2 regions of the Bartonella birtlesii IBS 325 genome follow, and region 1 is predicted to be linked to the other one. Evidence: predicted binding sites of a transcription regulator. Region 1 holds the regulator's gene; the other holds the start of a gene.
The links. Region 1 encodes HrcA, which represses chaperone genes, less so after heat shock. Its sites were predicted from a motif close to GTTAGCACTCNCNNNNNGNGAGTGCTAAC; they were not measured.
Positions count from the first base shown of each region.

Region 1 (4,176 bases):
TTAATTGTGACATAACGTTCATGACTTTCAATGGAAAAGGAAAGTGCTTTTGAAGAGGTAGAGGAGTGATTTGGTGTGTGCTCAATAAAGCGACCATGAGCTCCAGGTCCAAAGCCTGCATATTCATGATAACGCCAATAGAGAAGATTGTGTACTGATTCGGCACCGGGGATTGCGTGATTTGAGATTTCATAGGCTGGAAGTCCATGTGTAGTAGTTATTTCTTGGGTAAGATGATACAGGTCTGCTGCGAGTTCTGAAGCGGGGAGGATAAGCTTTCCTGCGGCATGAAGCCGTTTAAAAGCTGTTCCTTCTTCGATAGTCAGTTGGTAAAGAGAAAGATGATCTGCTGCCAAGTCAATGGCTTGAAAAAGTTCATCTTTCCATTGCTCGAGTGTTTGCTCGGGGCGGGCATAAATGAGATCAAAGGATAAACGTGGAAAGATTTTCCGCGCCAAAGCAATAGCGTGAAGAGCCTGTTTTACATCATGGAGACGGCCAAGTTGTCGTAGTGCCTTGTCGTTGAGTGCTTGTACACCCAAGGATAAGCGGTTAACTCCTGCCGCTCTGTATCCGCGAAAGCGTTCTGCTTCTACACTTGATGGGTTAGCTTCCAGTGTGATTTCAACTTTATCATCGACCGTCCACTTTTTTGCAAGTGCTTGCAATAAAGCATCAACAGTTTGAGGGGTCATAAGAGAGGGTGTACCCCCACCAATAAAGATACTTGTAATATGACGTGGACCTATTTTATAATATTGCGTTTCTATTTCGCGTTCAAAAGCGGTTACAAAGCGTGGTTGATCAACGCCACGGACGCGAACGTGTGAATTAAAGTCACAATAAGGACATTTAGTAGCGCAAAAAGGCCAATGAATATAAATGCCAAAAGCTTCATTCATGAGAGCGTTAAAAGGTTTTCTGCTAAAAGCTTGAAAGCACGCGCACGGTGCGAGAGGGGTATTTTATCATTGAGTTTCCAGCCATGTTTTTGCTCTGTTGACATTTCACCAAAGGTATTTTCATATCCATCTGGTAAAAAAATAGGATCAAAGCCAAAACCTTTGTCTCCACGTGGTGGCCAAATGAAAGTACCTTCAACGCACCCACGGAAATAGTCTGCATGAGCATCGGGCCATGCAATACAGATAACTGATATAAATCGACCTTTCCGTTGGCTTTTTTCATATGCTCCAACTTTTTGGAGTTCGTCTTCTACTTTTTGCATAGCTTTTGAAAAGTTACGTGTGCCATCGGGTTGAAGAGCGAGATCAGCTGTATAAACACCTGGTGCACCACCCAATGCATCCACTTCCATGCCAGAATCATCAGAAAGAGCCGGAAGTCCTGTATTTTTTGCTGCTGCAAAAGCTTTAATGTAGGCATTTTCTTCAAATGTTGTTCCTGTTTCTTTTGGTTCCGGTAATCCGAGCTCTTTTGCTGATTGTATCGTTAAACCAAAAGGAGCGACCAATGTGGTAATTTCATGCAATTTTCCGCTGTTATGTGTGGCAATGACGAGTTTTTTTGTTGCTATTCTTCTCATATACATTTCTCCAGAAATGAAAGGGGGATGCTATTTTTATGCTGAAAACTAGCTTAAGTGACCGCATGATAGGGATCTTAAAAGATTTTACAAGACCCGATCTTTTTGCATGTTTATTGCTATTCCATTTAAATGAAATCTTTTGTATTTGATAAGGATAATAATTGGAAAGTCATAAAGACTCTAATTTTTAATGATAGCATTTTTTTATGATAAATATATACTGTGCCTTTGCACTACTTTAGATTATTTGACCAAACCTTGACAAAACTTATATAAGAAGGAAGTATTTTTAGAGTAGTGAATTAATTGTAATGAAGCACAAGCCTATTGATGAAGAACTAAAATATCTTGATGAGCGTTCGCGTGATATCTTTCGTCATATTGTTGAGGCTTATCTGAATGATGGTGAACCTGTAGGATCACGAAATCTTTCAAAGCTTTTGCAACAGACATTGTCGCCTGCTACGATTCGCAATGTGATGAGTGATCTCGAACATCTTGGTTTGATTTATGCACCGCACGTATCTGCGGGGCGAATGCCAACACAATCAGGGTTAAGATTTTTTGTTGATGCATTTATGGAAGCGGGTGACTTGCCAAGCGAGGAGCGCGAAAATATTGAAGCGCAAGTCAAGGAGGCTGGTCATGCACAATCTGTTGAACATTTTCTCATTCAAGCAAGTCGGGTTCTTTCAGATCTTTCACGTGGGGCAGGGCTTGTTTTAGCAACAAAATATGAAGGGACATTAAAGCATATTGAATTTGTACGCCTCGATAGAGAACATGCTCTTGCTGTTTTAGTCACGCAACAAGGAGAGGTTGAAAATCGTATTGTTCATTTACCGGAAGGAGTTACCCATGCACAATTGACAGAAGCAACGAATTTTCTCAACGCTCATATTCAGGGACGCACATTAAGTGAAGCGAAAGAAGAAATTGCGCGTTTATGTGCAGAAACACAAGCTGCGCTTGATCATTTGTCTCATCATCTTGTTGAAACGGGTTTAGCTCTTTGGGGAGGAGAAGATGCTGATCATAAAATACACCTTATTGTGCGTGGGCGCAGCAATTTGCTTGAAGATGTGAAGGCAGAGCAAGATTTAGAGCGGTTACGGCATTTGTTTGATGATCTTGAAACACGTGAAAGTATGGCGCAGCTTCTCGATTTAACAGATGAAGGTTCAGGAGTGCGTATCTTTATTGGTTCAGAAAATAAATTGTTTTCGCTTTCTGGTTCATCTTTAGTAGTAGCACCTTATCGTGATTCAAAACAAAAAGTTATTGGTGCTTTAGGTGTTATTGGGCCTACACGGCTTAATTATGCAAGGATTGTTCCTATGGTTGATTATACGGCACAACTTGTATCACAACTGTTGCGTTAAACATTCAGGTGAACATTTGTATTATAAATGCCCATTATATTAAGATACGTAGATACCCCTTGATTTTTGTCTGCAAAATTTCGATATCGAGAATAACAAATCTTATGAAGGAATGGAATTTTTATGTCTGAAGAAAAAAACAAATTAACTGACGCTTCATTTGAAAATTGCGATTTAAAAAATCCAGCTGATCGTGATGCACTTAAAAAAGCCGCTGATGCGTTTTTAAAAACACGTAAAGCCGAGGCGTGCGCAGAGGTTGAAGAAGAAAAAAGTGAATTTATTGATCCTGTAATTGCTTTACAGGAAGAAAATAAAGAGCTGAAAGATCAGCTTTTACGTCTTGCTGCAGATATGGAAAATCTTCGACGCCGTACCGCGCGTGATGTATCGGATGCAAGGACCTATTCAATTGCTAATTTTGCACGTGACATGCTATCTGTTTCAGATAACCTTAATCGTGCTTTGGAAGCGATTCCAGAAGGAGCAAAGGAGAATGATGCTGGTTTGAAAACATTAGCTGAAGGTGTAGAAATGACTGAACGTGCGATGATAGCAGCTCTAGAACGCCACGGAGTACAGAAAATTCACCCAGAAGGGCAAAAATTTGATCCTCATTTTCATCAAGCGATGTTTGAAATTCCTAATCCTGATGTGCCAGATAATACTGTTCAGCAAGTTGTACAGGCAGGTTATGTTATCGGTGAACGCGTTCTACGCCCAGCTATAGTGGGTGTAGCCAAAGGAGGAACAAAAAACCCTTCTAGTGAATCTGATTCAGCTTAAAATACATCAAATATTCTAACAAAAAAATAGATCTTAAAAAACGAATTTCTCATTCGTAAGACACTTGTTAAAAAAAGGGCTCTTAAAGGGTGTTAAAACACCCTTTACCCTTGAAGTATCCAATGTCCTTTTACAATATATGGGGCATCGCTTGAGGGAGATGGCGATGAAAATAAAACAAAATGATTGACTTCAAAAGGAGGAAACAAAAAATCACCCCGAGAAGACAGATAAGGAGGAAGATCTTCAACTTTAATATCGAGCAATCTCGCAATAGTAATGTGGGGAGTAAATGGTTTTTCATCAGGCATTAAGTGCAGGCTGCTCCGAATAGATTGCATCTTTTCATGTAAAAGGCTAAGAGTTTCACAAGGCTCAATACGAACAACAAGGGAATGCGGTGCATTTTCTGAACCAAAAACCTCAAAACCTTTCATTTGTAGCATAAAAGGAGGAAGC
Region 1 is NZ_CM001557.1:535,675-539,850, forward strand. It holds gene hemW (radical SAM family heme chaperone HemW) at 1-902, opposite strand, end outside; gene rdgB (RdgB/HAM1 family non-canonical purine NTP pyrophosphatase) at 899-1,546, opposite strand; gene hrcA (heat-inducible transcriptional repressor HrcA) at 1,861-2,931, shown strand; gene grpE (nucleotide exchange factor GrpE) at 3,055-3,717, shown strand; gene thpR (RNA 2',3'-cyclic phosphodiesterase) at 3,822-4,176, opposite strand, start outside.

Region 2 (4,176 bases), 390 kb from region 1:
AATACCTTCTTCCACAGCAGCACGTGTTGCGTTCAAAGCATCATCAACACGGTCTTTCTTTTCTTTTACTTCAACTTCTGTTGCACCACCAACGCGGATAACAGCAACACCACCAGCGAGTTTAGCAAGTCTTTCTTGCAATTTCTCACGATCATAGTCAGAAGTTGTTTCTTCGATCTGTGCTTTAATCTGATTAACGCGAGCGCTAATCTCAGCTTTTTGTCCAGCACCATCAATAATCGTCGTATTTTCTTTAGAAATATTGACTTTCTTAGCACGTCCAAGCATATCCAAAGTGACATTTTCAAGCTTAATGCCCACATCTTCAGAAATAACCTGACCCGATGTCAAAATTGCAATATCTTCAAGCATTGCTTTACGACGGTCACCAAAGCCTGGAGCTTTCACAGCAGCGATTTTCAAACCACCACGCAGCTTGTTGACAACAAGCGTTGCCAAAGCTTCACCTTCCACATCCTCAGCAATAATGAGAAGTGGTTTACCAGATTGAACAACAGCTTCAAGCACAGGAAGAAGAGATTGTAGATTAGACAATTTCTTTTCGTGAATAAGAATGTAAGGATCATCAAGATCTGCCACCATTTTCTCAGCATTGGTGACAAAGTAAGGGGAAAGATATCCACGATCAAACTGCATTCCTTCCACGACTTCCAATTCCGTTTCAGCAGTTTTAGCTTCTTCCACGGTAATAACGCCTTCATTGCCAACTTTTTCCATGGCATCCGCGATCATTTTACCGATTTCTGCAGCTCCATTAGCAGAAATTGTTCCCACTTGAGCGATTTCTGCTGAAGTTTGGATTTTTTTCGCTTTTTTGAAGAGATTTGCTACCACTTCTTCAACAGCAGCATCAATCCCACGTTTAAGATCCATTGGGTTCATGCCCGCAGCAACGGCTTTTACGCCTTCTTGCACAATAGCCTGTCCCAAAACAGTAGCAGTTGTTGTACCATCACCAGCAATATCATTGGTTTTGGAAGCAACTTCGCGCAACATTTGCGCACCCATATTTTCGAACTTATCTTCCAGTTCGATTTCCTTTGCAACAGATACACCATCTTTTGTGATGCGAGGCGCACCAAATGATTTATCGATCACCACATTGCGACCTTTAGGGCCCAGCGTCACCTTTACAGCGTTAGCAAGGATATCAACACCGCGCAATAAACGCTCACGCGCTTCACGGCCAAATTTGACTTCTTTAGCAGCCATTTAATTTCTCCTTGGAGTTGTCTTAATGAAGTACAAAATACCAAATAATACAAAATGGAAGTATTGAGAGACTAAATTAGCCCAAAATTCCCATAATGTCAGATTCTTTCATAATAAGAAGGTCTTCACCATTAATTTTAACTTCGGTTCCAGACCATTTTCCAAACAAGATACGATCTCCTGTTTTAACTTCTAAGGGCACACGCTTTCCGTTATCATCGAGAGCGCCATTGCCAACAGCAATAATTTCACCTTCTTGAGGTTTTTCCTTTGCTGTATCAGGGATGATAATCCCACCAGCAGTCTTATTTTCAGATTCAACCCGACGGACAACGACACGATCGTGAAGTGGGCGGAATTGTATGTTAGCCATGTTTTAAATCCTTAAAACTTAGTATAACTGAATTAATCTTAAAGGGTTTGTTAGCACTCTTAAACTATGAGTGCTAGTATCAACCCGAATATAAAATCGCCACTCTTCAATGTCAAGGATCAACTGTTAAAATAATTTATTTTAAGAGGTCTTAAGAGTCTTGCCTCTTTTTTCACTTTTGCGTTATCTAGCTTTTTATTATACCTGTGAACATAAAGGATCTTATCATGGTTGAAACACGTCAGGAAACGGATAGCTTTGGAACAATTTCGGTACGTCAAGACCGTTATTGGGGTGCACAAACTGAACGTTCTCTGCATAATTTTAATATTGGCAGTGAAAAACAACCTCTCACCATCATCTATGCCTTAAGCCTTATCAAAAAGGCGGCAGCTCTTGTGAATATGGAAAAAGGGAAGCTTCCGCAAAACATCGGGAAAGCAATCATTACTGCTGCTGATGAGGTACTTGCAGGGACATTCGATACGCATTTTCCCCTTTCTGTCTGGCAAACGGGCTCCGGCACGCAAAGCAATATGAACGTCAATGAAGTCATCGCTAACCATGCCAGCCTCCTCTTGGGAGGAAAACTTGGCAACAAAACACCCGTTCACCCAAATGATCACGTGAATATGAGCCAATCATCAAACGATTCTTTTCCTACCGCGCTTCATATTGCGACCACACTACAAACGCGTCAACACTTATTTCCTATTCTTGAAGCTCTTATTACCACTTTAAGAAAAAAAGAAGAAGAATTTGCCGACATTATCAAAATCGGACGCACCCATACCCAAGATGCAACGCCCTTAACTTTAGCACAAGAATTTTCAGGCTATCGCGCCGCACTAGAAGCCAATCTCCAGCGCATTGAAACAGCTCTTGCCGACGTTCAGACACTTGCTCAAGGAGGTACAGCTGTTGGAACAGGGCTCAATGCACCAAAAGGTTTTGATGTTGCTTTTGCGCAAACAATAAGCACCCTTACAGGGATAACCTTTAAAACCGCCAACAATAAATTTGAAGCCCTTGCCCACCATGGGGCCCTTGCACATTTCCATGGAAGCCTGAATGCTCTAGCTGCTGATTTGTTTAAAATTGCCAACGATATCCGATTTTTAGGATCAGGTCCCCGCTCAGGCTTGGGTGAATTAAGCTTACCCGAAAACGAACCAGGATCTTCTATCATGCCAGGCAAGGTTAACCCCACACAGTGCGAAGCAATGACAATGGTTGCCTGCCAAGTCTTTGGCAATCATACCAGCGTCACATTTGCCGCAAGCCAAGGACATTTTGAACTAAACGTTTATAAACCTGTTATTGGCTATAATGTATTACAATCGATCACACTTCTTGGTGATTGCATGCGCTCTTTTGACTTGCATTGTATACAAGGATTACGCGCCAATCGCGTTCATATTCACTCTCTCATGGAACGCTCTTTAATGCTCGTGACAGCCCTTGCCCCAGAAATTGGCTATGAAAAAGCTGCTGAAATTGCCAAAGCAGCGCATAAAAATGATACAACTTTGCGCACTGAAGCACTAAAAGCAGGTGTTTCTGGAGAGGATTATGATCGTCTGGTTGATCCCAAAAAGATGATCGCCCCACAATAAACAATAGGATGTAAATCGTCTTAAAACAAAAGATATCGGACCGTTCGCGGTCCGATTGCCTTTTTATGCGCACCTCTTACAAAGATACCTTCCCCCTTGGATACATTACCCTTTTGCAAAGATAAGAATTTTTTGCACATCCCATGCATAAAGCACAAACTTCAAGAGATGATAATAACCTACTCAAGCCCCCAATATGCTCCACCCACAATAAGTAGCAGAATACAGACCTTGCCAAAATTTTCTCTCAAAAAAAATAGGAGAAATATTAAAACCTTCATTTGTTGCCCGACAACATATGATTTTGGACATCACATCCATACGCAAATTTGAGTAAAGAAAACCCTCTCAAAAATGAGAACAGACTCCTCCATCTTAGCAAACAAATACAATCCCAACAAGGATCCTAAAAAACAACATGACTCAGCGCTCTCATGTGATAATATCGGGGTGTGTGCGACCTAATTCTTGTGGTATATTCAACAGTTTCAGTGCTGCTTGTTGCAAAGGTCGGAGAACTTTTTGCAAATCTTGATTGTGTTTGTGTGGATTTCTTTCATACTGCTCAAAATAAAGCCGTAAAGTAGCTCCCACCGTCCCTGTTCCCGATAAGCGTATCACTAATCGTGCACCGTTCTTGAAAAAAATACGGATACCTTGCTTTATGCTAACACTCTGATCAATGGGATCATGATAAGTAAAATCGTCTGCTTTTTCGACCTCTAATCCAGCAATTTCTGTTCCCACTTGTGGCAAATCTGTACGTAATCGTTCTATAATCGCTTCTGCTTTATCACTCTCCACACCTTCATAATCATGGCGCGAAGTGTAAAAGCGCCCATAAGTGCACCAATGTTGTTGAACAATTTGTGCGACAGATTTCCCTGTCACCGCTAAAAGATTGAGCCAAAATAACACAGCCCATAAACCATCTTTTTCGCGGATATGATGAGA
Region 2 is NZ_CM001557.1:150,523-154,698, forward strand. It holds gene groL (chaperonin GroEL) at 1-1,233, opposite strand, end outside; gene groES (co-chaperone GroES) at 1,310-1,606, opposite strand; gene fumC (class II fumarate hydratase) at 1,834-3,222, shown strand; gene QWU_RS00735 (alpha-D-glucose phosphate-specific phosphoglucomutase) at 3,655-4,176, opposite strand, start outside.
Region 2: a site for HrcA is predicted at 1,656-1,684, ahead of groES (co-chaperone GroES). Genes of this name have one in related genera too.